2 regions of the Erwinia sp. genome follow, and region 2 is predicted to be linked to the other one. Evidence: predicted binding sites of a transcription regulator. Region 2 holds the regulator's gene; the other holds the start of a gene.

Region 1 (23,165 bases), on a different contig from region 2:
TTTCAATCGACTGTGAGCGCACCATTTTGATCGCGGAGTCGGTAAGATCGCGGATGATGGAATCCACTTCTTTCCCCACATAGCCCACTTCCGTGAACTTAGTGGCTTCAACTTTGATAAACGGCGCGTTAGCCAGCTTGGCCAGGCGACGGGCGATTTCGGTTTTACCCACGCCGGTCGGGCCAATCATCAGGATATTTTTAGGCGTTACTTCATGGCGCAGCTCTTCGTCGAGCTGCATACGGCGCCAGCGGTTGCGCAGGGCAATGGCGACGGCACGCTTGGCGCCATCCTGGCCAATGATAAATCTGTCCAGTTCACTGACGATTTCGCGCGGGGTCATTTCAGACATAATCAGGGTCCTTACGCTTTAGACGATAATTCTTCGATAGTAAGATTGTGGTTGGTATAGATGCAGATATCGCCTGCAATACCCAGCGCTTTTTCCACGATGTCGCGCGCGCCAATATCGGTGTTTTCCAGCAATGCACGAGCCGCAGCCTGTGCGTATGGGCCGCCGGAGCCGATGGCGATCAGATCGTTTTCTGGCTGGATCACGTCGCCGTTACCGGTAATGATCAGCGAGGCGTTTTCGTCGGCTACGGCCAACAGGGCCTCGAGTTTGCGCAGCATCCGGTCGGTACGCCAGTCTTTAGCCAGCTCGACCGCCGCTTTCACCAGATGACCCTGATGCATTTCCAGCTTGCGTTCAAACAGCTCGAACAGCGTAAAGGCATCTGCGGTTCCACCAGCAAAACCAGCAATGACCTTATCATTATAAAGACGACGCACTTTTTTGACGTTGCCTTTCATTACGGTGTTGCCGAGCGTAGCCTGGCCATCACCGCCAATTACTACCTGGCCGTTGCGTCGTACACTTACAATTGTTGTCACGGGCAGACCCCTTGTTACAGTCAGAAGATCTCCCCGCAGGCCTACTGCGGGGCAATGATGGGATCAGATATGGGGGGAATCTGGAGGGTTTCAACCCCCCAAAGAGACAGGAATACAATTTGAGTGCCCGCTGCCGCGCAGGCGTTTCAACGTGCTGTCGGCCGCGGTGCGGCTGTTGTAAGGGCCGACGATAACGCGATTCCAGCCGCCGCCGCTGGTAATTTTGCTTTCAAAGCCTTCAAATGCCAGCGAGGCACGTACGGACTCCGCCTGATCGCTGCCTTTGAATGAGCCACACTGCACCATCCAGCGCTGCGCTTTCTCTTTTTCGACTTCTTTCGGCTTCTCGGTTTTTGGCTGTGCCTGCGTTTGTGCCTGCGCCTGACGGGCAGGTTCATGGGCGACCGCTGGCTGCTGGCTGTGCTGCGGCAGCATATGCTGTTGCTGCACCTGTACCGGCTGCTGGCGAGTCTGCGTCTGCACCGGTTGCTGACGCGGTTGTGTCTGTTGCTGTACTTGTACCGGCTGCTGACGCGGTTGCGTCTGCGGCTGTATCTGGCGTGAAGGCTGGGAATCGTAAGGATATGACGTCTGCGGCTGGCGCTGTTGCAGCTGTGTCTGCTGCTGTTGCTGCTGGCGCTGTAGCGTTTGCTGGCGCTGGGCAGGCGTCTGTTCGTTCCACGGCACTTCGTTCAGCTGGGTAGGCTGTTGACGCATATCGGCCTGCATCTGCTCCAGCAGCTGACGCTGTTCGTCGGTCAGTTGCGTAGGCGAACGCACTTCACCTCCGGCTGAAGGCTCCACGGGAGTCGGCACGGAAATCTGACGGTTTTCCAATTCTTTAATATAGCGCCAGCGTTCTTCAGGCTTGGGGGGCAGGCCGTTGCCAACCGCTTTGTGATCGGAAAGGACCGGTGCCTCTTCCTCTTTTTTATGATGGGCGATAAACCATAATCCACCGACAAACGTCACCAGTACCGCGACGGCCAGACCTACGATAATCTTTGATACACCCGAGCCGCTGCTGCGCTTTTTACTGCTGCCGCGGGCGTTGCTCTTTTTGCGACGCGTCCCTGTCGAACGCCCGCGGCCTACGTAATCTTTTTGTGCCACTATCGTTCCGCTAATAATCAATGAAAAGTAAGGTCGGGCCAGCGAGCTGACCTGCAGCTCGCCATGTTACTCAAGGGCCGGAAGTTTGACCAGCAGGGATGCGGGTAAGAATCTCCCGAATCCGGGTTTTGTTATCCGAAAAGTTGAATTTCGCTCGCGGTTACGCTTTTTCTCGCAGCGCGGGCGCCGTACTGCCGCGGATCTTTATTTCAAAATCCAACAGACGGGAACCGCTGTTTACCAGCTTGCCCTGCAGCTGCTCCAGCAACAGGTTCATTGCTTCACGGCCAATATTGAAACGTGGCTGGGCAATGGTGGTCAGCTGGGGATCGCTGTAGCGTGACAGCTCGATATCATCGAACCCAATCAGCGACAGATCTTTAGGGACACGTAGCCCCATTGTTTTTGCCTGCGCCATTGCCCCCAGCGCCATGATATCGCTGTGGCAGAAAAGGGCATCCGGCGGTTGCGGTAGCTGCATCAGCTGTTTTAACGCGCGACTGCCGGCGTCGAAAGTGAAGTCGCCGCGGATGATATAGCGTGGATCCAGCGCGATACCGTTACGCTGCAGCGCCTGAATATAGCCCTGTAGACGATACTGACACAGCGGCATCGCCTGCGGCCCTGCCACGCAGGCGATACGCTCGTGACCCAGCTTGAGTAAATGGTTTACCGCCTCGAACGCCGCCGTCAGGTTATCGATATGAACGGTGGGCAGCGCCAGGTCGGGTGCAAATTCGTTTGCCATCACCATCGGCGGCAGATTGCGCTGCTCTTCCGGCCCCGTTTCAAAAGGCACCTGCGAGCCCAGCAGCACCATGCCGTCAATCTGTCGGGTCATCACCAGATTCAGGAAAGCGCTCTCCTGGCGGTTTTGGTGAGCGCAGTCGCCGATCAGCACCAGATAGCCTTCATCGGCTGCCACCGATTCCACGCCGCGAATAATTTCACTGAAAAAGGGATCGCAGATGTCAGGCACTATCACCAGTATGGTGCGGGACTCGCTGCGTCGCGGGTGACGAATCATGGCATGGGGTGAGTAGCCGACGGCAATCACCGCCTCATCGACTTTTTGGCGCGTGGCGGCAGAAACCTTTTCCGGACTCATCAGGGCGCGGGAAACGGTTGCCGTCGACACGCCCGCTTTTTCCGCCACGTCTTTCATCGTGGCGCCCACGGTTTCTGGCTTGTGCTCCACCGCTGTTCTCCTCGTCCCGGTCTGTTGGCCGCCCGGCATTAGCCGGAAATAAAAGGCTTCTTGCCAGCTTTATGGCTGACCCTCACCGTGAAATTAACCAATGCTAATCAATTGCGTTACTTAATTTGCATAAAAATAGTGACTTGTGCGACTTTTTTCGAGCTGTCTCGCAATCGGAGGCCCACTGTTCTACGGAATTTCAGCTTTCGGTGGGATCCACATCCAGCGTCCATTTCACCTTACGCGACTGCGGCAGCGTGCCCATCAGCGGCAATGTTGCCTTGATCAGCCGCTGCAGCAGCGCGCGGGAAGGATGCTGAAGCAGGAGCTGCCAGCGGTAGCGCCCGCCGCGCTTGGGCTGGAGCGCCGGAACCGGACCCATTACCCAAAACGCCTCATCCTTAAGCGGGCTGGCTTCCAGCAGATTGCGCAGCTGCTGTAAAAAGAGCGCGGACTGCTGATTATCGTGATCTTCTGAACGGAACAGCGCGTGGCTGGTAAACGGCGGCAGAAAGACGGTTTTGCGTTCGACCAGCGCCTGCTGCGCAAAAGCGTCGTAACCCTGATGCAGCAGCGTTTGCAGCAGAGGGTGTTCAGGATGGTGCGTTTGCAGCATCACTTCACCCTGCTTTCCGGCGCGACCCGCGCGGCCAGCCACCTGGGTATAAAGCTGGGCAAAGCGCTCGGCAGAGCGGAAGTCGGCAGAAAACAGTGCGCCGTCGACGTCCAGCAACGAAACCAGCGTCACGTCAGGAAAGTGATGGCCTTTAGCCAGCATCTGCGTGCCGACCAGGATGCGGGCGCCGCCGCGATGGACGTCGGCCAGATGCTGTTCAAGCGCGCCTTTGCGGCTGGTGGTGTCGCGGTCGATGCGGGACAGGGGCACGCCGGGAAACAGCTCGCTCAGGTTTTGTTCCAGCTGTTCGGTGCCCAGGCCGACCGGCACCAGATGCGTCGAGCCGCACTGCGGGCACTGGTTCGGCACAGGACGTTGGCTGTCGCAGTGGTGGCAGCGCAGCTGGCGGTGGTGCTGGTGCAGCGTATAGTAGCGGTCACAGCGCTGGCATTCGGCTATCCAGCCGCATTCGTGGCAAAGCATCGCCGGAGAAAAGCCGCGTCGGTTTAAAAAGAGCAGCACCTGATTGTCTGCCTGCAGGTGCTGACCTATCTTTTTGATCAGCATTGGCGACAGACCCCCCTGAAGCTTCACGCCTTTCAGGTCGATCAGCTGCTGCGTGGCCTGACGCGCGTTACCCGCTCGTTTACTGAGGTTCAGCTGGCGATACTTGCCCATTTGTACGTTGTGCAGTGTTTCCAGCGCTGGCGTGGCGGTGCCCATAACAATCGGGATATTTTCCTGACGGGCGCGGAAAACGGCCAGATCGCGCGCCTGATAGCGCCAGCCCTCCTGCTGCTTGTAGGAGCTGTCGTGCTCTTCATCAATAATAATCACGCCCAGGTGGGCAAAAGGCGTGAACAGTGCCGAACGGGTCCCGATAACAATAGCCGTTTCACCCTGGCGCGCGCGCAGCCAGACCGCCAGCCGTTCGCTGTCGTTAAGCGCGGAATGCAGTACATCTACCGGCGCGTTAAAGCGCTCGCGGAAGCGGGCAATAGTTTGCGGCGTCAGGCCGATTTCCGGTACCAGCACCAGCGCCTGTTTGCCGTTAGCCAGCACATTTTCCAGCACGCTCAGATACACTTCGGTCTTGCCGGACCCGGTAATGCCAGCCAGTAGCCAGGCGGCGAAACGGTCGTCTTCTGCCCGCATGGCGCCTACGGCCGTTGCCTGTTCGGTATTCAACCGCAGCCGTTCGCCCTTGACGGCGTAATGCGTCCGCCAGTCCTGCGGCGCGCGCTGCTGCGTCTGAAGATCGCATAATCCTTTGGCCCGTAACGCCTGAAGCGTGGCATCGGTGATGTCGTGCTGGCCAATTTCATGGCGATAGAGATTACGCTGGCGCAGCGCCGCCAGTGCCTGCTGCTGTTTTGGCGCGCGCTTCAGGCTTTCCGGCGCGGTTTCCCGACCGGTTTCCGTGATAAACCATTGCCAGAGCGGCGCTGCCTGTGCGGGTTTCCCCTGGCGCAGCAAAACGGGCATAGCGTGGAACAGCACTTCACCCAGCGGATAGTGATAGTAGTCGGCTGCCCACAGCAGAATGCGCCACAGCGAAGCGGGATAGAGCGACTCGTCGTCCAACACCTCATCAACAGGCTTTAACTGGTCGAGGGGAAAGTCGCTGGTTTCAGCAAGCCCTACCACTACGCCAACCGCTTTGCGTTTGCCAAACGGCACGCTGACGCGCGCGCCGGGTACTACCGCCGGCAAATGTGCAGGCAGCAGATAGTCAAAATTGCGGGCAAGCGGAACGGGCAGAGCGACCTGAACGACGGGCATGAATTTATCCGGATGAAATTATGAGCGGGATAGTGTACACTGTGTCTTCCTGAATGTGCGGATTCGATTGCAGCGAGCGGTTATTTTCTGTATAGTTCGCCGCCGTTGATACGGCATTTTGGTATCAAATCACCTGAATTATTAATCTTCGTGTGGTGCCGGTGCAGGGTATTCCTGGCACGGGAGAGCGACACGGCCTTAACTGAGGTTTTCCCATGAAAAAAGGTATTCACCCAAATTACGCTGAAGTTACTGCTAAATGTTCTTGCGGTAACGAAATCAAAACCCGCTCAACCGTGGGTCACGACCTGAACCTGGACGTGTGCGGCAAATGCCACCCGTTCTACACCGGCAAGCAGCGTGATGTTGCCAGCGGTGGTCGTGTTGACCGCTTCAACAAGCGTTTCAGCATCCCAGGCAGCAAATAAGTCGCCTGCACGAAGCGGATACCGTTTCGGATGCAACAAAAAACCCAGCCTCGGCTGGGTTTTTTTATGTCTGCGCTTAATATTCCCAGGTATCGGGATCGACACCCATTTCGCGCATGATCGCTTTGGCTGCTTCCGGGATTTCGTCGCTGCGCTCTTTGCGTAGATCGACATCATCCGGCAAAGGCTGGCCGGTAAAAGCATGCAGAAACGCTTCACACAACAGCTCGCTGTTGGTGGCATGACGCAGGTTGTTAACCTGACGACGGGTACGCTCGTCGGTCAGAATCTTCAACACTTTTAACGGAATGGATACCGTAATTTTTTTTACCTGCTCGCTCTTTTTACCGTGCTCAGCGTAAGGGCTGATATATTCGCCATTCCATTCAGCCATGGGTTACCTTAGTCATCATTAATATTTACTGTGCCGAAATTCAGCTAATTATGCCCGAAGTTGGGCTATGCCACACTGCTTTGCGCCCCTTTTGGTGGGGAGCAAAAAGGTAATATTACCGGTTATTGACAGATTGCTCAATCTATACGCAAAGACATTTAGAAGTCCAGATGTATTGACGTCTATCTGTTCCCTGTTATGCTGGTGGCTCTTCTTTCTTTCTCCTGCAGGAATTTATGCACCATGACGCGTAAACAGGCAACCATCGCGGTACGCAGCGGCTTGAATGATGACGAACAGTATGGCTGCGTTGTCCCGCCAATCCACCTTTCCAGCACCTATAACTTTACCGATTTCAACGAGCCTCGGGCACATGACTATTCGCGTCGCGGTAATCCTACCCGTGACGTGGTACAGCGCGCGTTGGCCGAGCTGGAAGGCGGCGCAGGCGCGGTCATGACCAATACCGGCATGTCGGCGATCCATCTGGTTTGCACCGTCTTCCTGAAGCCGGGCGATCTACTGGTGGCCCCGCACGACTGCTATGGCGGCAGCTATCGTCTGTTTGATAGCCTGAGCAAGCGCGGTGCATATCGCGTGAAGTTTGTCGATCAGGGTGATGAGAAAGCGCTGCACGCCGCGCTGGCAGAAAAACCGAAGCTGGTGCTGGTGGAAAGCCCGAGCAATCCGCTGCTGCGCGTGGTGGACATTGAGGCTATCTGCAAAGCGGCGGCGGAAGCGGGCGCGGTTAGCGTGGTCGATAACACCTTCCTCAGTCCCGCGTTGCAAAACCCGCTGGCGTTGGGCGCCGATCTGGTGATCCATTCCTGCACGAAATACCTCAACGGCCACTCTGACGTGGTGGCAGGCGCGGTGATTGCTAAAGATCCCGAGCAGGTGAAAGAGCTGGCCTGGTGGGCCAATAATATCGGCGTGACCGGTGCGGCTTTCGACAGCTATTTACTGCTGCGCGGTCTGCGTACCCTGGCGCCGCGGATGGCCGCTGCCCAACGCAACGCGCAGGCCATCGTAGATTATCTGAAACAACAGCCGCTGGTAAAAAAGCTGTATCATCCTTCACTACCGGAAAACGCGGGCCATCAGGTTGCGGCTCGCCAGCAAAAAGGCTTCGGCGCGATGCTCAGCTTTGAACTGGACGGCGACGAGCAGACGCTGCGTCGTTTTCTGAAGGCGCTGGAACTGTTCACGCTGGCTGAGTCGCTGGGCGGGGTAGAAAGCCTCATCTCTCATACCGCCACCATGACCCATGCGGGCATGTCAGCCGAGGCGCGAGCGGCAGCCGGCATTTCAGATACGCTGCTACGCATTTCCGTAGGGATTGAAGATCACGAAGATTTAATTGCCGATCTGGATAATGCATTTCGGATAGCGGCTAAGAGGTAAGCATGAGTCATTCAGCAGTGGCAGCAGGCGCGCGTCAGCTGCATAAATTTGGGGGCAGCAGCCTTGCCGATGCCAAATGCTATCTGCGGGTAGCGGGGATCATGGCTGAATACAGCCGTCCAGGCGACGTGATGGTGGTTTCCGCGGCGGGCAGCACCACTAACCAGCTAATCAGCTGGCTGAAGCTGAGCCAGAGCGATCGCCTGTCGGCGCATCAGGTGCAGCAGGCGCTGCGACGCTACCAGAGCGAGTTAATCAGCAGCCTGCTGCCGGCACAAATAGCGGACGGGCTGATCGGTGAATTTATCCGCGATCTGGAAAAGCTGGCCGCTCTGCTGGATGGCAACATAACCGAAGCCGCCTATGCGGAAGTCGTGGGGCACGGCGAGATCTGGTCGGCACGGCTGATGGCGGCCGTATTAGAGCAGCAGGATATGGCGGCGAGCTGGCTGGACGCGCGAGAATTTCTGCGTGCCGAACGGGCCGCTCAGCCCCAGGTTGATGAAGGGAAATCCTGGCCGCTGCTGCAGCAGCTGATTGCTCAGCATCCCGGCGAGCGCCTGGTGGTGACCGGCTTTATCAGCCGCAACGATGCGGGAGAAACCGTGCTGCTGGGCCGTAACGGCAGTGACTATTCGGCTACGCAAATCGGCGCGCTGGCTGGCGTGTCGCGCGTCACTATCTGGAGCGACGTAGCGGGCGTCTATAGTGCGGATCCGCGCAAGGTGAAGGACGCCTGTCTGCTGCCGCTGCTGCGGCTGGATGAGGCCAGCGAGCTGGCGCGTCTCGCCGCGCCGGTGCTGCATACCCGTACGCTGCAGCCTGTTTCCGGGAGCGATATCGATCTGCAACTGCGCTGTAGTTACCAGCCGGAGCAGGGCTCAACGCGTATTGAGCGCGTGCTGGCTTCCGGTACGGGCGCCCGGATCGTCACCAGCCACGACGATGTTTGTCTGATTGAGTTCCAGGTTCCGCCGCAGCATGATTTCGCTACGGCACAGAAAGAAATTGAGCGTCTGCTTCAGCGCGCGCAGCTGCGTCCTCTGGCTACGGGCATCCATCCGGATCGCCATCTTTTACAGCTTTGCTATACCTCGGAAGTGGTTAACAGCGCGCTGACGCTGCTGCAGGATGCCGGTATCCCCGGCCGCTTACAGCTGCGGGAAAGCATGGCGCTGGTGGCGCTGGTGGGCGCGGGCGTCTGCCGCAATCCGCTGCACAGCCACCGTTTCTGGCAGCAGCTGAAAGACCAGCCGGTCGAATTTATCTGGCAGTCGGAAGAGGGGATCAGCCTGGTTGCCGTACTGCGTGTAGGGCCAACCGAGCATTTGATTCGGGGTCTGCACCAGTCGCTGTTCCGGGCAGAAAAGCAGGTCGGTCTGATGCTGTTTGGCAAAGGCAATATTGGCTCCCGCTGGCTGGAACTCTTCGCGCGCGAACAGGAAACTTTATCGGCGCGCACGGGCTTTGAATACGTTTTAGCGGGTGTGGTCGACAGTCGACGCAGCCTGCTAAGTTATGAAGGTCTGGATGCCAGCCGCGCGCTGGCCTTCTTTGATGACGAAGCGGTGACGCGGGATGAAGAGTCGCTGTTTCTGTGGATGCGGGCGCACCCGTTCGACGACCTTGTGGTGCTGGACGTCACCGCCAGCGAACAACTTGCCGAACAATATCTGGATTTCGCCAGCCACGGTTTCCATGTGATTGGCGCCAATAAAGTAGCAGGCGCGTCGAGCAGCGATCGCTATCGCCAAATCCGTGATGCCTTCGCCAAAACCGGTCGGCACTGGCTGTATAACGCTACCGTCGGTGCCGGATTGCCGGTTAACTACACCGTGCGCGATCTGCGTGAAAGCGGCGACAGTATCATTGCCATCAGCGGCATCTTTTCCGGCACGCTTTCCTGGCTCTTTTTACAGTATGACGGCACCGTGCCGTTTACCGAGCTGGTGGATCAGGCATGGCAGCAGGGACTGACCGAGCCCGATCCCCGGGTCGATCTTTCCGGGCAGGACGTGATGCGTAAGCTGGTCATTCTGGCTCGTGAGGCAGGTTACGATATCGAACCGGATCAGGTGCGCGTGGAGTCGCTGGTGCCGAAAAGCTGTGAAAGCGAGTCGGTCGATCACTTCTTTGAGAACGGCGAGGTGCTGAACGAGCAGATGCAGCAGCGCTTCGAAGCTGCGCAAGAGATGGGGTTGGTACTGCGTTACGTGGCTCGCTTTGATGCTAACGGCAAGGCTCGTGTCGGCGTTGAGGCCGTCCGTGAAGACCATCCGCTGGCGGCGCTGCTGCCCTGCGATAACGTCTTCGCCATCGAAAGCCGCTGGTACCGCGACAACCCGCTGGTGATACGTGGGCCAGGCGCGGGACGTGACGTAACGGCAGGCGCTATCCAGTCCGATATCAACCGGCTGGCCCAGCTATTGTAGTTTCTCTCCGGGCCGCGCTCACGCGGCCCTTTGATTTTCTTCACTTCTTTTTTCTGTATGAATTTTATTCACATTCGTTGAGAATTTGTCACGCTGCGGCATCATTTATCTGTTGACGGAAAACCGCGAATCGGTCACTTTGAATGTCTGGACGTCTAAACGTATAGACATTCAATAGGGCCGTTTCATTCTGCGATCGATGAGGTAAGCCATGAGTTTTTTTCACGCCAGTCAGCGCGAAGCACTAAACCAGAGTCTGGCCGAACTGCACGGACAAATTAACGTCTCGTTTGAGTTCTTTCCGCCGCGCACCAGCGAAATGGAACAGACCTTGTGGCACTCAATCGATCGCCTTAGCAGCCTGAAACCAAAATTCGTCTCGGTTACCTACGGCGCGAATTCAGGCGAGCGCAACCGCACGCACACTATTATTAAAGGCATTAAGGATCGCACCGGGCTGGAAGCCGCGCCGCATTTAACCTGCATCGACGCCAGCCGCAGCGAGCTGCGCGCTATTGCACAGGATTACCGGGACAATGGGATCCGGCATATCGTGGCGCTGCGCGGTGATTTGCCCCCGGGCGGCGGCAAACCGGAGATGTACGGCGCGGATCTGGTGGCGCTGCTAAAGGAAGTGGGTGACTTTGATATCTCTGTTGCCGCCTATCCGGAAGTGCATCCTGAAGCCAAAAGCGCGCAGTCAGATTTGATTAACCTGAAGCGCAAAATCGACGCGGGCGCAAACCGGGCCATCACCCAGTTCTTTTTCGATGTGGAAAGCTATTTACGCTTTCGCGATCGCTGCGTTATCGCCGGAATCGATGTGGAAATCGTGCCGGGTATTCTGCCGGTTTCCAATTTTAAGCAGCTGCAGCGTTTTGCCACGCTGACCAACGTGCGCGTGCCGGGATGGATGACCAGCATGTTTGCCGGACTGGACGACGACCCGGAAACCCGCAAAATGGTAGGGGCTAACATAGCGATGGATATGGTGAAAATCCTCAGCCGTGAAGGCGTGAAAGACTTCCATTTCTATACGCTGAATCGGGCGGAAATGAGTTACGCCATTTGCCATACGCTGGGCGTCCGTCCTGCCGTGGCCGTGCCGGCCTGAGGAGTGAAAGCCCGATGCCGACTCGTTTACGCGGGGCGGCATTTTTTTTATGATAAATGTTTCTCAGGGAAGGCAACATCAGGAACTCATGCACAACATTATCAGGGAAATAAAACGGCTTGGGGTAAAAGGGTGCTTACTGACGGTTTTTTTTATCGTTGCGCCTTTATGGGCGATGACGTTCTGGTCCGGCCTTTCGCGCAACGTTTATCTTGCCAGTACGATGAATGTTTTTTGGCTCGCAGGTACAGTCGGTGTGATTGCCGCCGTACTGATTACCCTCATCGCCGTTGTTTTCTTTCGTCACCGCCTGACGCGGGTACAGCTCGCCAAACTTTTTTGCTACAGCGTCTTTATGATCGGCGTGTTTTCGTTACAGCTGCCTTCCGCGCTGGTGCGCTATCTCCCCCATCAAAGGCTCCAGTATCTGACGGAATATGACGTCTCTTTCCCTGGCCCCAGCCACGGCAAGTCGGGCCGTTGCGAAATGGGATTGTGGCTTAAAGATCGTCATCTTAACCGCTGGATACAGTTTTGCAGCAGCAGGGCATGGATCGCCGCAAATTGCGAAAGGGGCATGGACAGAATAGAAGTGGTGGAAGAGGCCAATCAGTACGGCGTCAGGGTGGTCAATTATTGGTGCGCCTGGTCACCCATTAAACCGTAAAAGGCGCTCATCTCTGGTGGAGATGAACGCCATCAAGCGTTAGCCCGTATTACGCATTCCCGCCGCGACCCCGGCAATGGTCACCATGAGTGCCTGCTCCACGTACGGGTCCGGCTCCTCACCGTTGATGTCCTGCAGGCGGGAGCGGTGCAGCAGCTCGGCCTGCAGCACGTTCAGCGGATCGGTATAAACGTTGCGCAGCGCGATGGATTCAGCGATCCATGGCAGGTCAGCCATCAAATGCGCATCGTTGGCGATGGTCAGCACCGCTTTGATATCGGAAGCCAGCTGGTCGCGCAGCTGCCTGCCCAGTGGCCACAGAGTGTGATCCACCAGCCGCTGATCGTAATATTCGGCCAGCCACAGGTCCGCTTTGGCAAATACCATTTCCAACATGCCCAGACGCGTTGAGAAGAAGGGCCAGTTGCGGCACATGGCCTCCAGCTGATCCTGATGGCCCGCCTGCATCGCTTTTTGCAGCGCTGCACCGGCACCCAGCCATGCTGGCAGCATCAGGCGGTTTTGCGTCCAGGCAAAGATCCAGGGTATCGCCCGCAGCGACTCCACTCCGCCAGTGGGGCGCCGCTTGGCCGGACGGGAACCCAGCGGCAGCTTGCCCAGTTCCTGCTCCGGCGTAGCCGAACGGAAATAGGGCACAAAGTCGGCGTTTTCCCGCACGTAGCCCCGATACATCTCGCATGAATCCGCGGAAAGCTGATCCATAATGCTGCACCAGGCGGCTTCCGGCTCCGGCGGTGGCAGCAGGTTGGCCTCAAGGATTGCGCCGGTATACAGCGTCAGGCTACTGATGGTGACTTCCGGCAGGCCATATTTAAAGCGGATCATTTCACCCTGCTCGGTGACGCGCAGGCCGCCTTTCAGGCTGCCCGGTGGTTGGGAAAGCAGTGCCGCATGGGCCGGTGCACCACCACGGCCAATAGTGCCGCCGCGTCCGTGAAACAGCGTCAGCGCGATGCCCGCCTTTTCACAGGTTTTGATCAGCGCATCCTGTGCCTGATACTGCGCCCAGCTGGCCGCCATCACGCCCGCATCTTTTGCCGAGTCGGAGTAGCCAATCATCACCATCTGCTTGCCTTTGATAAAGCCGCGATACCAGTCGATATCCAGCAGCTGACGCATCACGTCGTTGGCGTTGTTCAGGTCGTCCAGAGTTTCAAACAGCGGTGCGACCGGCATGGCGAAGGGGATACCCGCCTCTTTAAGCAGCAAATGTACTGCCAGCACGTCGGAAGGCGTTTTCGCCATGGAGATAACGTAAGCGGCAATGGAGCCTTTCGGCACTTCCGCCGCCACGCGGCAGGTATCCAGCACTTCCTGCGTCTCGGCGCTCGGCTCCCACTGACGCGGCAGCAGCGGACGTTTAGAGGTCAGCTCACCGATCAGGAATGCCTGTTTATCGGCTTCCGACCAGCTGGCGTAGTCGCCCAGGCCTAAATAGCGGGTGATTTCCGCAATGGCGTCGGTATGGCGTGTGCTCTCCTGGCGCAGATCGATGCGCACCAGCGGCACGCCGAAGCATTTGACGCGGCGCAGCGTATCCAGCAGCTGGCCGTTGGCGATAATGCCCATGCCGCAGGCCTGCAATGACTGATAACAGGCGTAGAGCGGATCCCAAAGCTGCTCGTTAGAGATCAGCAAATTATCGGGACGGGCAGGCCGCTCGCCCTTCAGACGGCATTCCAGATAGGCCTGAGTTGCCAGCAGCTGGGCGCGCAGGTTTTTCATGATTTCGCGGTAAGGTTCCAGCGCCTCCGGATTGCCGCACAGTTCGCGGACGTCTGGCGTACATTCCGACATCGATAGCTCGGAAACCAGCACGGCGATATCGCGCAGGAACAGATCGGTGGCTTTCCAGCGGCTTAATTGCAGCACATGGCGCGTAATTTTAGCCGTCACATTCGGGTTGCCGTCACGGTCGCCGCCCATCCATGACGTAAACGTCACCGGCACAAAGTCCACCGGCAGCTTTACGCCAAACGACGCTTCTACCTGTTCGTACAGCTCGCGCAGAAAGGCCGGAACGCCTTCCCACAGGCTGTTTTCTACTACCGCAAAGCCCCATTTAGCTTCATCGACCGGCGTCGGACGATATTTACGGATTTCGTCCGTATGCCAGGCCTGCGCAACCAGCTGGCGCAGGCGGCGCATAATCTGCGATCGGTCGTAGTCAGAAAGATCGTTGTGATCCAGCTGCTTCAGACAGCTGTTGACCTCAACCAGCTTGTGGATCAGCGTGCGGCGGGTAATCTCCGTCGGGTGCGCCGTCAGGACCAGTTCCAGAGACAGGGATTCAATAGCCTCGCGAATGTTCGCTTCGGTCAGATTGGGCTGTTGCTTCAGGCGTTCAAACGTTTTCGTCAATAGTTCCTGATGACTGGCGCCTTCGCCTTTGGGGGAAATAGTGTGGTACTGCTCGGCAACGTTGGTCAGGTTCAGAAACTGGCTGAAGGCACGCGCAACCGGTAACAGTTCATCATTGGATAGATTTTGCAGCGTGGTAAGCAGCTCTTTACGGTGGGCATCGTTTCCCGCGCGGGACGACTTGGAGAGTTTACGGATGGTTTCCACCCGTTCCAGGATGTTCTCGCCAAGCGCATCCTTAATCGTATCCCCGAGGAGTTTGCCGAGCATACTGACGTTACTTCGCATTGCGGAATATTGTTCGTTCATATGACCCCTGACCGTTATTTTTATCACTCTCTACCGTCGCCGGTATAACATTGCCTTTTATCTAGCCACGTTCCCTGCCATCCGTCAATTGACTTAAACGCGCACGAACCTGTGGCTAACTAGCGGTAATTTAAGAAATTTAACAAGGGTGTAGCGGGATAAGTTATTCTTATCGTGAAACAGGGAATAAAGCCGGGGTAAAAGGCCTTTTAACCAGCCAAATGCCCCGCGTTTCACTCAGTGATAACAAAAATGCTGCACAACCTGCGTAATGAGCTCGCGGGTAGGTTTAATAAACGCGGTATCAAGATATTCATCCGGCTGATGCGCCTGGTTAATCGATCCCGGCCCTAAGACTAACGTCGGGCAGATCTCCTGAATAAACGGCGCCTCTGTGCAGTAGTTCACGATGCTGGTTTCCGTCCCCAGCAGCTTTTCCACGACTTTCACCAGCCGATGGTCGGCAGGGCATTCATAACCAGGGATGGGCGGATGCAGCTGACTGACGTTGACGCGGCCGGGCCAGCGTTCGCTGACGGGGGTCAACGCCTCGTTAATCAAGCCCTCCAGTTCGTTTAGGGTCATGCCCGGCAGCGGCCGTAGATCCATATGCAATTCACAACAGGCACAAATGCGGTTAGCGGCATCACCCCCGTTGATGTGACCAAAATTCATGGTGGGATAAGGAATGGCGAAGCCGTCGTGGTGATAACGTGTTTTCAACGTATTGCGCAGCGCCATCAGCTGCGTAATCGATTCATGCATCAGTTCAATGGCGTTGACGCCGCGTGAAGGATCGCTGGAGTGGCCGGACTGGCCCTCAATGCGGACAACGTTCGACATGTGTCCTTTGTGCGCGTGTACCGGTTGAAGCGAGGTGGGCTCGCCGATAATGGCGCAGTCGGGCCGCACGGTGGCGTTTTCAGAAAAATATTTCGCACCCGCCATTGAGGTTTCTTCGTCGGCCGTTGCCAGCACGTAGAGCGGTTTCGTCAACTTCTTCACGTCAACATCGCGCAGCGCATCAAGGATAAAGGCGAAGAAACCTTTCATATCGGCGGTCCCCAGGCCATACAGCTTGTTATCGTGCTCGGCCAGCGTAAAGGGATCGCGCGTCCAACGGCCGTCGTCGAACGGTACGGTGTCGCTATGACCGGCCAGCAGCAGGCCGCCAGCGCCGTCGCCAGTCCGGGCCAGCATATTAAATTTATGGCGCGTGCCGGGAACCGGCTGGACTTCCACCTCAAAGCCGAGATCGCGAAACCAGCCTGCCAGCAAACTGATTAAAGCTTCATTACTCTGATCCATCGCGCTGTCGGTGGCGCTGATGGACGGCGTGGCAATCAACTCACGGTAAAGCTCAATAAAAGGCGGTAATTTTGTCTTCACTGTTGACAGTCCTTGCGTTAGGATAGTATCAATATTCATGCATTAATAGTGAATAAAAATACATTAATGGCGTGGGGATGGAAACCAAATTTCCTGCATATCCGGCGCTAACCGCGTGGGAATACGGCGTAAAGCCGTCGCCCCCAACCCGAGACCGTTATAAGGTGCCCGATGTTAAATACGCTGATTGTTGGTGCCAGTGGCTATGCTGGCGTAGAGCTTGCGACTTACCTGAATCGTCACCCTCAGGTGAACATAACCGCTTTAGCGGTATCGGCGCAAAGCCCTGACGCAGGAAAATTGCTGTCCGATCTGCATCCACAGCTGAAAGGGATTATGGACATCCCGCTGCATCCGCTGGCGAACGCGGCGGAGTTCGCCGACAAAGTGGACGTCGTCTTCCTGGCGACGGCGCACGAAGTGAGCCACGATCTGGCGCCTGAATTCCTGGCCGCTGGCTGCGTGGTATTCGATTTGTCCGCGGCGTTTCGTGTTAACGACGAAAGCTTCTTCACCGACTATTACGGCTTCCCGCATCAACATAAAGCCTGGCTGGAAAAAGCCGTTTATGGCCTGGCGGAATGGCAGCAGAACCCATTAAAAGAAGCGCAGCTGATTGCCGTGCCGGGCTGCTACCCGACCGCCGCCCAGCTGGCACTGAAGCCGCTGATTGAAGCGGATCTGCTGAACGAAGCGCAGTGGCCGGTCATCAACGCCACCAGCGGCGTCAGCGGCGCGGGGCGCAAAGCGTCCGTTACCACCAGCTTTTGTGAAGTCAGCCTGCAGCCCTACGGTATTTTCACCCATCGGCACCAGCCGGAAATCGCCGCGCACCTTGGCGTACCGGTCATCTTCACGCCGCACCTGGGCAACTTCCCGCGCGGTATCCTGGCGACCACCACCTGTCGGCTGAAAGCAGGCGTGACACGTGAGGACGTGGCGGAAGTTTTCCATAACGCCTACCACGATAAACCGCTGGTGCGTGTCTATGATAAAGGCGTGCCGTCGATCAAAGGCGTGGTTGGCCTGCCGTTTTGTGATATTGGCTTTGCGGTGCAGGGTGAGCACGCGATTATCGTCTCGGCAGAGGATAACCTGCTGAAAGGCGCGTCATCGCAGGCGGTGCAGTGTATGAATATTCGTTTCGGTTTCCCGGAAACGCAGTCGCTTATTTAATCAGTGAGAAAGCCCATGACCAATCCTTTAATTATTAAACTCGGCGGCGTGTTGCTGGATAGTGAAGAGGCGCTGGCCCGCCTGTTTGACGCGCTGGTAGCGTACCGCGAAACCCACCAGCGGCCACTGCTGATCGTTCACGGCGGCGGCTGCCTGGTCGACGAACTGATGAAGAAGCTGGCGCTGCCGGTGAAAAAGAAAAATGGCCTGCGCGTAACGCCAGCCGATCAGATCGATATCATTACCGGCGCACTGGCGGGCACCGCCAATAAAACGCTGCTGGCCTGGTCGAAAAAACACGGCATTGATGCCGTTGGCCTGTGCCTGGGCGACGGCGGCAGCGTTAACGTGGCGGCTTTTGATGAAGAGCTGGGGCATGTAGGGCAGGCGACGCCTGGCAACCCTAAACTCATTAATATGCTGCTGGACGCAGGCTTCCTGCCGGTGATCAGCTCTATCGGCATTACTGAAGACGGTAAGCTGATGAACGTCAATGCCGATCAGGCTGCTACCGCGCTGGCCTCGACGCTGGGCGCCGATCTGGTCCTGCTTTCCGACGTCAGCGGCATTCTGGACGGCAAAGGCCAGCGCATTGAAGAGATGACTGCCGCACTGGCGGAACAGCTGATCGCGCAGGGCATCATTACTGACGGCATGATTGTTAAAGTTAACGCTGCGCTGGATGCCGCCCGCACGCTGGGCCGCCCGGTGGATATTGCCAGCTGGCGCCATGCCGAGCGGCTGCCAACCCTATTTAACGGCGTGTCGATTGGCACCCGGATCCTCGCTTAACCGGTTCAAGGAAAAGACAATGCAAGATAAAAGCATCAAAAAAATCGTTCTGGCTTACTCTGGCGGTCTGGATACCTCCGCGATCATTCCATGGCTGAAAGAGAACTATGGCGGCTGTGAAGTGGTGGCTTTTGTGGCCGATATTGGCCAGGAACGTGGCGATCTGGAAGGTGTTGAGCAGAAAGCGCTCCAGTCCGGCGCTTCCGAGTGCCACGTAGTGGATCTGCGTGAAGAGTTTATCAGCGATTATGTCTATCCCGTGCTGCAAACCGGCGCGCTGTATGAAGGCACTTATTTGCTGGGTACGTCAATGGCGCGTCCAATCATCGCCAAAGCGCAGGTGGAACTGGCACTGAAAGTTGGCGCGGATGCGCTGTGCCACGGCGCGACCGGTAAAGGTAATGACCAGGTGCGTTTCGAAACCACCTACACCGCGCTGGCACCGCAGCTGAAAGTCGTCGCGCCCTGGCGTGAGTGGAACCTGCGTTCCCGTGAAGCGCTGCTGGACTACCTGAAAGAGCGCAATATTCCGACCACCGCGTCGCTGGAAAAAATCTACAGCCGTGACGAAAACGCCTGGCATATCTCTACCGAAGGCGGCGTGCTGGAAAGCCCATGGAACGCGCCGAACAAAGATTGCTGGGTCTGGACTGTCGATCCGCTGGAAGCACCGGACCAGCCTGAGCAGGTGACGGTATCCGTCGAGAAAGGCCGCGTGGTTGCCGTAAATGGCGAGGCGCTGAGCCCGTTCGGCTGTCTGGAAAAACTGAATGTTATCGGTGCTAAGCACGGCGTAGGCCGTATTGATATCGTGGAAAACCGTCTGGTGGGCATTAAGTCTCGCGGCTGCTACGAAACCCCTGGTGGCACCATTATGGTCAACGCGCTGCGGGCGGTTGAGCAGCTGGTTCTGGATCGCGATAGCTTTAAATGGCGCGAGCAGCTGGGGCATGAGATGTCCTACGTGGTGTACGACGGCCGCTGGTTCGCCCCGCTGCGTAAATCTATCCAGGCCGCAGCCGAATCGCTGGCGGAAGAAGTCAACGGTGAAGTGGTGCTGCAGCTCTACAAAGGGCAGGTAACGGCTACCCAGAAGAAATCCGCTAACAGCCTCTATTCAGAAGAGTTTGCTACCTTCGGCGAAGACGAAGTGTATGACCATCGTCACGCGGGCGGCTTTATCCGTCTGTTCTCACTCTCTTCACGTATCCGTGCACTGAACGAGAAAAAGTAAACCGGTAGTTTGCCGGGTGTAATCAGGCGGCGCAGGCCGCCTTTTGAAAAAACTCAACGAATTTAAGGGAGCACTGACATGGCACTTTGGGGTGGACGGTTTACTCAGGCAGCAGATCAACGTTTTAAACTGTTTAATGACTCGCTGCGCTTTGACTATCGTCTGGCAGAGCAGGACATTGTCGGATCCGTAGCCTGGTCCAAAGCCCTGGTGACGGTCAACGTGCTGACCGCAGAAGAGCAGCAGCAGCTGGAAGGCGCGCTGAACGTGCTGCTTGAAGAAGTGCGCGCGAATCCACAGCAGATTCTGGAAAGCGACGCGGAAGATATTCACAGCTATGTGGAAGGTCGTCTGATTGAGAAAGTGGGTGCGCTGGGCAAAAAGCTGCATACCGGGCGCAGCCGTAACGATCAGGTGGCTACCGATCTGAAACTCTGGTGTAAAGCGCAGGTCAGCGAGCTGCTGAGCGCCACGCGTCAGCTGCAGCAGGCGCTGGTGGCAACGGCGGAAGCGAATCAGGATGCGGTCATGCCGGGCTATACCCATTTGCAGCGCGCCCAGCCGGTGACCTTTGCACACTGGTGCCTGGCTTATGTAGAGATGCTGGCGCGTGATGAAAGCCGCCTGCAGGATACACTGAAACGTCTGGACGTCAGCCCACTGGGCTGCGGCGCGCTGGCCGGCACGGCTTACGAGATTGACCGCGAGCAGTTGGCCAGCTGGCTGGGCTTTGCTTGTGCCACGCGCAACAGCCTGGACACCGTTTCCGACCGCGACCACGTGCTGGAACTGCTCTCCGACGCCTCTATCGGCATGGTGCATCTTTCGCGCTTTGCTGAAGATCTGATTTTCTTCAATACCGGCGAATCTGGCTTTGTAGAGCTGTCCGATAAGGTCACTTCTGGCTCTTCACTGATGCCGCAGAAGAAAAATCCCGATGCGCTGGAGTTGATCCGCGGCAAGTGTGGCCGTGTCCAAGGCGCGCTGACCGGCATGATGATGACGCTGAAAGGCCTGCCGTTGGCCTACAACAAAGATATGCAGGAAGACAAAGAAGGGCTGTTCGATGCGCTGGATACCTGGTCAGACTGTCTGCATATGGCGGCGCTGGTGCTGGACGGCATCCAGGTGAAGCGTCCGCGCTGCCAGGAAGCGGCAGAGCAGGGCTATGCCAACGCGACCGAACTGGCTGATTATCTGGTGGTTAAAGGCGTCCCGTTCCGCGAAGCACACCATATCGTAGGCGAAGTGGTGGTAGCGGCCATCGGCAAAGGTGTGGCGCTGGAAGCGCTGAAGCTGGAGGAGTTACAGCAGTATAGTGAGGCGATTGGTGCGGATGTTTATCCCGTTCTGTCGTTACAGTCCTGTCTGGACAAGCGCAACGCGAAGGGAGGCGTGTCTCCCCATCAGGTGTCGCTGGCTATTACTGACGCGAAAAACCGGCTGGCGTAAGCCAAAAAAAGGCGGGCATCAGGCCCGCCAACGTAGTTTCGACTTATCTTATTAATTTTAGGCACATAAGAGGGCGGGCAGTGGCTCGCCTTCTTAATTCTCAGGCTAAAAAGAACTGTTCCAGATCGTCGCTGCCGCCGATGTGGCGTCCACCGATGAAGACCTGAGGAACGGTTGCACGACCGGTGACGGCGCGCAGGCTAACGGTGGTAGCATCCTGACCCAGCACGATTTCTTCGTACTGAATACCACGATCCAGCAGCATCTGCTTGGCTTTAGCGCAGAACGGGCAGCCCGGTTTGGTAAACAGCGAGACGGACTCCTGCACCTTAAATTCCGGCGCCAGGTAGCGCAGCATGGTATCGGCATCAGAGACTTCAAACGGGTCGCCCGGCTTGTTTGGTTCAACAAACATTTTCTCTACCACGCCGTTGCGAACCAGCATGGAGTAGCGCCATGAGCGTGGACCAAAGCCCAGATCCGCTTTCTCGACCAGCATTTCCATGCCGCGAGTGAAATCGCCGTTGCCATCCGGGATAAACGTAATGTTGTTAGCATGCTGATCGGCTTTCCACGCGTTCATAACGAAAGTGTCATTGACCGATACGCACAGAATGTTGTCCACGCCATGTTTTTTGAAAACGTCTGACAGCTCGTTATAGCGCGGCAGATGGCTGGATGAACAGGTTGGCGTGAATGCGCCTGGCAAAGAGAACACGATGACAGTTTTGTCTTTAAACAGCTCGTCAGTCGTGACGTCTACCCAGCTGTCGCCCTGACGTGTGTGGAACGTGACCTGTGGGACTGACTTACCTTCCTGACTTGCAAACATAAACTACCTCTTAATTAGGTGACTCATCTCTCGAACGGGGGACATTATTACCATCTGCACTTGATAGGGCTAATCGTTGATTGCTATCCTATCTATCGCCACGAACTATCGTGGCTCGGAGGAAAAGATGAATATTCGCGATCTTGAGTATCTGGTAGCGTTGGCTGAACATCGGCATTTCCGACGGGCAGCGGATTCCTGCCACGTCAGTCAACCTACGCTCAGCGGGCAGATCCGCAAGCTGGAAGATGAACTGGGCGTTATGCTGTTAGAACGCACCAGCCGTAAAGTCCTTTTCACTCAGGCTGGCCTGTTGCTGGTCGATCAGGCGCGCACCGTACTGCGCGAGGTCAAGGTACTGAAGGAGATGGCCAGCCAGCAGGGCGAGGCCATGTCCGGGCCGCTGCATATCGGCCTGATCCCAACCGTGGGACCTTACCTGCTGCCGCAAATTATCCCGACGCTGCATAAAACGTTTCCCAAGCTGGAGATGTATCTGCACGAGGCACAAACGCAGCAGCTGCTGGCCCAGTTGGACAGCGGCAAGCTGGACTGCGCAATCCTGGCTTTAGTGAAAGAGTCAGAAGCCTTTATCGAGGTACCGCTATTCGATGAGCCGATGAAGTTGGCGATCTATCAGGATCACCCATGGCACGATCGCGATCGCGTCCCGATGTCGGATTTGGCGGGGGAGAAGCTACTGATGCTGGAAGACGGCCATTGCCTGCGCGATCAGGCTATGGGCTTCTGCTTCCAGGCCGGGGCGGACGAAGATACGCATTTTCGCGCGACCAGTCTGGAAACGCTGCGCAATATGGTGGCGGCAGGCAGCGGCATTACGCTACTGCCCGCGCTGGCCGTGCCGAAAGAGCGTGTACGGGACGGCGTCTGTTATCTGCCCTGCTATAAGCCGGAACCGCAGCGCACTATCGCGCTGGTTTACCGGCCCGGCTCGCCGCTGCGCGGCCGCTATGAGCAGCTGGCAGAGGCGATCCGCACCCATATGCAGGGTTATATGAGCAACACGTTAAAACAGGCGGTTTAGCCCGTTTAGCGCAGCCACCCGGTAGGCTTCGGCCATGGTGGGATAGTTAAAGGTGGTATTCACGAAGTATTCGATCGTGTTGCCGCCGTTTTTCTGCTCCATGATGGCCTGGCCGATATGAATGATTTCGGCAGCGCGTTCGCCAAAGCAGTGGATCCCGAGGATCTCTTTGGTTTCACGGTGAAAAAGGATCTTCAGACTGCCGACATTCATGCCCACAATCTGCGCGCGTGCCAGATGCTTAAATTGTGCGCGACCCACTTCGTACGGCACCTTCATAGCCGTCAGCTGCTGCTCCGTTTTACCGACTGAACTGATTTCCGGAATGGTATAGATACCGGTTGGGATATCTTCAATCAGGTGTGCGTTCGCTTCGCCTTTCATCAGCGCCTGTGCAGCGATGCGGCCCTGATCGTAAGCGGCGGAAGCCAGGCTCGGATAACCGATCACATCGCCAACGGCATAAATATGCGGTTGAGCGGTTTGATACATGCTGTTGACCTTCAGCAGGC
Region 2 (6,364 bases):
CAGCTGCGCCATACGGCGGATCGGGTTATCTCAGCGCGCAGCGATGCCAAACGTCGCCACTATTTTGAGCGGCTTCTGGCCGAACTGGCTATCTATCAGCAGAAGCTGGTGCATTACGAGGCGCCGTTAAGCGTGACGGAACCCGTGCAGCGTCTGGCAAGTATGTTAAAAAAATACCAGACGACGCTGGTACAAATCTGACTAAGAGATCTCCGCTTCTTACTTTTCTCACGGCCTGTCACGCAGGCCGCCATCTATACTTATCCCAACGGCAATCCAATGGGAGAACACGATGAGTCACTCACTTCAGGACAACGATTTATTTCAGACTGGCTTTTTTATCGATGGGCAGTGGCAGCAGGGGAACGAAACCTTTGACGTACTGAATCCGGCCACGGGTGAAGTGATAACTCAGGTCGCGCGCGCCGGTAAAGCAGAAACCGAGCGGGCCATTACCGCTGCGGCAAAAGCCTTTCCTGCCTGGCGGGCCAAAACCGCCAAAGAACGTAGTGAAATCCTTTACCGCTGGTACCAGCTGATCGTCGACAACAAAGCCTGGCTGGGCAAACTGATGACGGCGGAACAGGGCAAGCCGGTTAAAGAGGCCGAAGGCGAGGTCGAGTATGCCGCCAGCTTTATTCAGTGGTTTGCCGAACAGGCAAAACGCGCTAACGGTGAAATTATCCCCCCCGCTAAAGCGGGATCGCGCATTCTGGCTACGCGTGAACCCATCGGCGTGGTCGCGGCTATTACGCCCTGGAATTTCCCCATGGCGATGCTGACGCGCAAACTGGGACCCGCACTGGCCGCCGGCTGTACCGGCATTATCAAACCCGCCAATAACACGCCGCTGTCGGCCTTTGCGCTGGTCGCACTGGCGAAAAAAGCAGGCGTGCCTGATGGTGTGTTGAATGCCGTGGCGGGGGATACCAAAGCCATCAGCGAGGCCATTATGGCCAGTCCGGTGGTCAGAAAGATCTCTTTTACCGGCTCCACCGAGGTCGGCAAGCTGCTGATGCGTAACGCCGCCGAAACGATGAAAAAAGTGTCGATGGAGCTGGGAGGTAACGCGCCCTATATCGTATTTGAAGATGCGGATATCGACGCGGCTGTAAAAGGGGCCATTGCCAACAAATTCCGCAATGCGGGCCAGGTGTGCGTCAGCGTTAACCGCTTCTTTATTCACAACAGCGTTTACGACCGCTTTGTCAGCCAGCTGGCGGAAGAGGTGAGCAGGCTAAAGGTGGGGAACGGCAGTGAGGAAGGTGTAGTAGTGGGCCCACTCATTGAAGCGTCCGCCGTAGATAAGGTGGAACAGCACGTTAAGGATGCCAAAGCGAAAGGCGGGGAAATCGTTGTCGGCGGTGACCGACACGGACTTGGCGGTAATTTTTGGCAGCCAACGGTCATTGCCGAAGCCAATGAAAAGATGATGCTGGCCAGGGAAGAGACGTTCGGCCCGGTAGCTGCCTGTTTCCGTTTCGACAGCGAAGAGGAGGTCATCCGTCGCGCCAATGATACCGAATTTGGTCTGGCCGCTTATTTCTATACTCGCGATGTACAGCGTATTTTCCGCGTGTCGGCAGCGCTGGAAAGCGGCATGATTGGCATCAATGAGTGCGCGGTATCCACCGAGCTGGCACCGTTTGGCGGCGTAAAAGAGTCCGGACTGGGACGGGAAGGATCGGTGCTGGGACTGGAAGAGTTTTTAGAGGTCAAAGCCCTGCATATTGGGGGACTGTAACTCACCGGGCGGCCCGGCGTCGCCCGACCGTTTTCCCTGGGAGCGGCAGTATGAGAACAGAAATTTTTGATTTTAATGAGATCGTAGACCAGGCGCATTTTCTCCGTCAGTTCAGCGAGCGCTTTTCGCTAAGCGATCGGCTTATTACGGACCTGGACAGCCTGTGGGATGTGGTAAGTGAAAGGTTGCTGCCGCTGCCGCTGGAGATCGTGTTTGTGCATCTCGGCACAGGTCAGCGTCGGCGCTATGGCGCGCTAATTCTGCTGTTTGATGAAGCAGAGGAGGAGCTGGAAGGCGAGCTGCGCTTTAATGTGCGCTGAAACGAAAAAGGGCCCCGGCGAACGGGGCCAAAAGGTTCGTCATAAACCGTAGGGTACGGTGACGAGGAATTACTTGTAGAGTTCAGCGGTAACGTGCCAGCGATCGTCATTGCGTGCTTCTATAACGCGATAGGCGCTGGCACCTTGCTCATCCGCTTTCTGCGACAGCTGCTGACGGATATCCATCGGTGCACCCGCTATGCCACCTAACGAAATGGTGCCTGCAGATTGCAGATTTTGTGATTGCTCTGCGTTAACCAGCTGTGCAGCGGAAGCGCCGAAAGAGAGTACGGAGAGCAGGCTTAGTACGGCAAAAGTTGTTTTCATGATTTTCTATCCTCATTGTCATCAACAACCCGCGTCTGAAACCTTTCAGGTCGTCGACAGAGAGGCAGGTTCAACGCCTGCCCGTCGCCCATCTTATTTATAAAGTTCTGCGGTCGCGTGATAGTTGCCGTTGTTGTAGGCCTCAATCACCCGATAGGATTTTGCGCCCTGTTCGTCAGCTTTCTGTGAAAGCTGCTGGCGAATAGTGGTTGGCGCGCCATCAATGCCGCTGACGCTGATGGTCCCTATAGACTGCAGATTTTCACTGGCAACCTGTTGATCGGTCACAAGGTTAGCCGCGCTGGCGCCGAAAGAGAGAACGGAAGCCAGACCTAATACAGCAAGCGTAAATTTCGTGTTCATAGCAGATGCTCCAGAAGTAGGGCGATAACCGAAAGGGCTGTAAAACGTTTATTATTCTTGGGGTTATCGTCAGGGTTAAAGAATTATTTATACAGCTCAGCCGTGGCATGGTAGTTGCCGTTCAAATAGGCCTCTACCACACGATAGGCCTTAGCGCCCTGGGCATCGGCCTTTTGGCTTAGCTGGGCATTAATATCCGTAGGGGATGCGCTGACGCCGCTCACGCTGACGGTGCCGATCGATTGCATGCTTTGCGCCTGATCCGCGTTAACAGATTCAGCTGCAAAAGCACCAAAAGAGAGCACGGAAAGCAGGCTAACGGCAGCCATACTGGTTTTTACGTTCATGAAATTTTTCCTCGTCGTTGTTTTTATCGTGTTGTTAGTGTGATTCACATCACGAAAAAGAGTATAGATCTAATAACGGAAAATATTAATAGCATGCTAATAATGTTTTGTTGCGATATTTAAGCCGTTAACCACTTTTTAATAACGTTCGGTTATAAAAGATGCTTATAATTTGCCCTGGTCAGGTTAAATACGTCTAAAAACATTGAGATAGATCAATTTAACCATTTGTGCGCTTATTTGTGGCAGATCACACTATGAGACGAGAGTCCCTGGATTTAAACGGCGGCAAGGGGGGAATAATAGAGTGGATTATGCTGTTTTATCGGCGGGTGAGCAGAGAGATATAAAGCGCCGACGGTCGTCAGCGCGAAGGAAAAACGATAAAAAACTGCATAAAAACCGGCAGTTTATGACGACTGATCGAAAAATTTCATCACGGAATCACGCAGATGCCTGATGCTAACGTGACGAGCCGGCGTGATAAAAATGGTGTCATCACCGGCGATGGTTCCCAGGATACCTTCTGGCTTGCTGAACGAGTCCAGCATTCTGGCAACCAGCTGTGCTGCACCAGGGCTGGTATGGATCACGATAAGCGCATCGTTATGATCGATATCAAGCACCAGGTTTTTTAACGGGCTGCTGGTGGTCGGCACGCTTAACTCGGCAGGCAGACAGTAAACCATCTCCATTTTGGCGTTGCGCGTGCGCACGGCGCCAAAGCGCGTCAGCATACGCGACACCTTAGACTGATTGATATTATCAAAGCCCTGTTCCTGGAGCGCAGTGACGATCTCGCCCTGCGAGCTAAATTTTTCTTCTTTTAATAAGGCCTTAAATGCCTTAATGAGATCTTCTTGTTTTGCTGGATTACGCATAGTTTTTCGCTAGAGGTCGCAAGGAAATTCCCACTCGGGATAACGATCTATTATGCATTTTTTTGAATTTTTATGCAAATAAAGCCGTTCTCTTACGCCGTCTTACCCGTGCTGCCGACTATTCTTCTGAAAAATTCGCCTTATTGGGCAACGTCACGCACAATAAGTGAACAGATTGTTATAAAATTGATGTTGTTTGGCTAAGTATTAACGGTGTAGGGTAGCGGTGATCGCGTTGCCTGCAGCCATGAATGGCCTTAATCGGCAGCGTGCGATCAGTCCCTCGTCGCTTTATCCTGTATGATGCGCCATCGTGTATAAGGGTAAAGATCGTCGCTCAGGCCTCGCAGGCCAGATATGCTCATAAGCAAATGATTCCACGGCACTTCCCCCTCAAAAATAATAAGGAGTTTAGGATGAAAGTTGCAGTTCTCGGCGCGGCTGGCGGCATTGGCCAGGCACTTGCTCTTCTGCTTAAAACCCAACTTCCGGCAGGTTCAGAGCTCTCACTGTATGATATCGCGCCTGTGACGCCTGGCGTGGCTGTCGATCTGAGCCACATCCCTACGGCAGTGAAAATCAAAGGCTTTAGCGGAGAAGACGCCACGCCTGCTCTGCATGGCGCCGACGTCGTTCTGATCTCCGCGGGCGTGGCGCGTAAGCCGGGTATGGATCGTGCAGACCTGTTTAACGTGAATGCTGGTATCGTGCGCAACCTGATTGAGCAGGTCGCCGCTACCTGTCCAAAAGCGTTAATTGGCATCATTACTAACCCTGTTAATACCACCGTGGCTATCGCCGCCGAGGTTCTTAAGAAAGCGGGCGTTTACGATAAAAACAAACTGTTTGGCGTGACCACGCTGGATATTATCCGCTCTGGCACCTTCGTGGCGGAGCTAAAAGGTAAAGATCCGGCGGCGCTGAACGTGCCGGTTATCGGTGGCCATTCAGGCGTGACAATCCTGCCGCTGCTGTCACAGATCCCGGGGGTAAGTTTTACCGAACAGGAAGTAACCGACCTGACTAAACGCATCCAGAATGCGGGTACGGAAGTGGTCGAAGCCAAAGCCGGTGGTGGCTCCGCTACGCTGTCGATGGGCCAGGCTGCGGCGAAGTTTGGCCTGGCGCTGGTGCGTGCATTACAGGGCGAGAGCAATGTAGTGGAGTGCGCCTACGTTGAAGGCGATGGCGCTCACGCTCGCTTTTTCGCTCAGCCACTGCTGCTGGGGAAAAACGGCGTTGAAGAGCGCAAACCGATAGGGGCTTTAAGTCCTTTTGAAGAGCAGGCTCTGCAGAACATGCTGGAGACGCTGAAAAAAGATATTGCTCAGGGCGAAGAGTTTGTGAAGTAATCTATTCAGGGCCAGCTTGCGCTGGCCCTTGCTGTTTAATTGCCTGGATATTCCAGCACGGTAATTTGCAGCGTCATCTTGCGATCGTTACGCAAAATATCCACGTCAATCGCTGTCCCCGGTCGGATTTCGGCCACCTGATCCATGGTTTCCAGTGCCGAAACGGCTGGCTTATGGTTCACGCTGACGATCACGTCATTAACCTGTAAGCCCGCTTTCGCCGCCGGCCCACCCTGCGACACGTTGGTCACGACGATACCCTGAACGTGGTCGACGCTGCCATTTTGTCCGTGCATTTGTGGGATTTCACGCCCGCTGATGCCGATAAAGCCACGAATAACACGGCCATCACGGATAAGCTTGTCCATAATCTTCGTGGCCAGCGCGCCAGGAATGGCAAAGCCAATGCCTTCCGGTGTCTCGCCATCGTTACTTTTATCAAACGACAGCGTATTGATGCCCATCAGTTCGCCCAGTGAGTTAATCAACGCGCCGCCGGAGTTCCCTTTGTTGATAGAGGCATCAGTCTGCAGGAAATTCTGATAGCGGGAAGGGCTAAGGCCAACACGTCCCGTGGCGCTGATAATGCCTTGCGTTACCGTCTGACCGATGTTGTAAGGATTACCGATGGCCATGACCAGATCGCCAATATGCGCCACACGCTTGGGATTGACAGGAATCACAGGCAGGCCGGAAGCCGTGATTTTTAATACAGCCAAATCAGTCAGGCTATCCGATCCTACCAGCATCGCTTCAAAAATTCGGCCATCCTGAAGCGCTACGATAATCTGATCGGCATCATTGATGACGTGTTTATTGGTCAGAATATAGCCACGGGCATCCATAATCACGCCTGAACCCAGCGTACGGATTTCCAGATTATGGGCCGACGCGTTGGCGCTGCGATTATAGACGTTTACTACCGCAGGTGCAGCGCGGCGTACAGCCGCGTTATAGCTCACGGGCGCCTGGTCAGCGCTGTCATCTTTTAACGTAAAAAAATTATTGCCGATGCGCAGCGCGGGCAGCG

Evidence for each region. Region 2 encodes ArgR, which controls arginine synthesis, uptake and breakdown. Its sites were predicted from a motif close to ANTGAATAAAAATACANT; they were not measured.
Region 1: the regulator ArgR is predicted to act here: its motif matches at 16,170-16,187, upstream of argC (N-acetyl-gamma-glutamyl-phosphate reductase).

Annotation. Positions count from the first base shown of each region.
Region 1 is NZ_DALZCD010000012.1:3,850-27,014, reverse strand. Features, by position in the region: gene hslU (HslU--HslV peptidase ATPase subunit) at 1-352, opposite strand, end outside; gene hslV (ATP-dependent protease subunit HslV) at 364-894, opposite strand; gene ftsN (cell division protein FtsN) at 985-2,007, opposite strand; gene cytR (DNA-binding transcriptional regulator CytR) at 2,168-3,205, opposite strand; gene priA (primosomal protein N') at 3,405-5,603, opposite strand; gene rpmE (50S ribosomal protein L31) at 5,819-6,031, shown strand; gene metJ (met regulon transcriptional regulator MetJ) at 6,108-6,425, opposite strand; gene metB (cystathionine gamma-synthase) at 6,669-7,829, shown strand; gene RTK32_RS01980 (bifunctional aspartate kinase/homoserine dehydrogenase II) at 7,832-10,261, shown strand; gene metF (methylenetetrahydrofolate reductase) at 10,473-11,375, shown strand; gene RTK32_RS01970 (hypothetical protein) at 11,464-12,042, shown strand; gene ppc (phosphoenolpyruvate carboxylase) at 12,082-14,733, opposite strand; gene argE (acetylornithine deacetylase) at 14,971-16,122, opposite strand; gene argC (N-acetyl-gamma-glutamyl-phosphate reductase) at 16,294-17,298, shown strand; gene argB (acetylglutamate kinase) at 17,314-18,090, shown strand; gene RTK32_RS01945 (argininosuccinate synthase) at 18,110-19,324, shown strand; gene argH (argininosuccinate lyase) at 19,403-20,776, shown strand; gene RTK32_RS01935 (glutathione peroxidase) at 20,877-21,608, opposite strand; gene oxyR (DNA-binding transcriptional regulator OxyR) at 21,736-22,653, shown strand; gene sthA (Si-specific NAD(P)(+) transhydrogenase) at 22,636-23,165, opposite strand, start outside.
Region 2 is NZ_DALZCD010000225.1:702-7,065, reverse strand. Features, by position in the region: partial or broken gene RTK32_RS16390 (FUSC family protein) at 1-201, shown strand, start outside; gene RTK32_RS16385 (NAD-dependent succinate-semialdehyde dehydrogenase) at 293-1,744, shown strand; gene RTK32_RS16380 (hypothetical protein) at 1,795-2,064, shown strand; gene yhcN (peroxide/acid stress response protein YhcN) at 2,134-2,391, opposite strand; gene yhcN (peroxide/acid stress response protein YhcN) at 2,485-2,754, opposite strand; gene yhcN (peroxide/acid stress response protein YhcN) at 2,838-3,101, opposite strand; gene argR (transcriptional regulator ArgR) at 3,512-3,982, opposite strand; gene mdh (malate dehydrogenase) at 4,399-5,334, shown strand; gene degS (outer membrane-stress sensor serine endopeptidase DegS) at 5,370-6,364, opposite strand, start outside.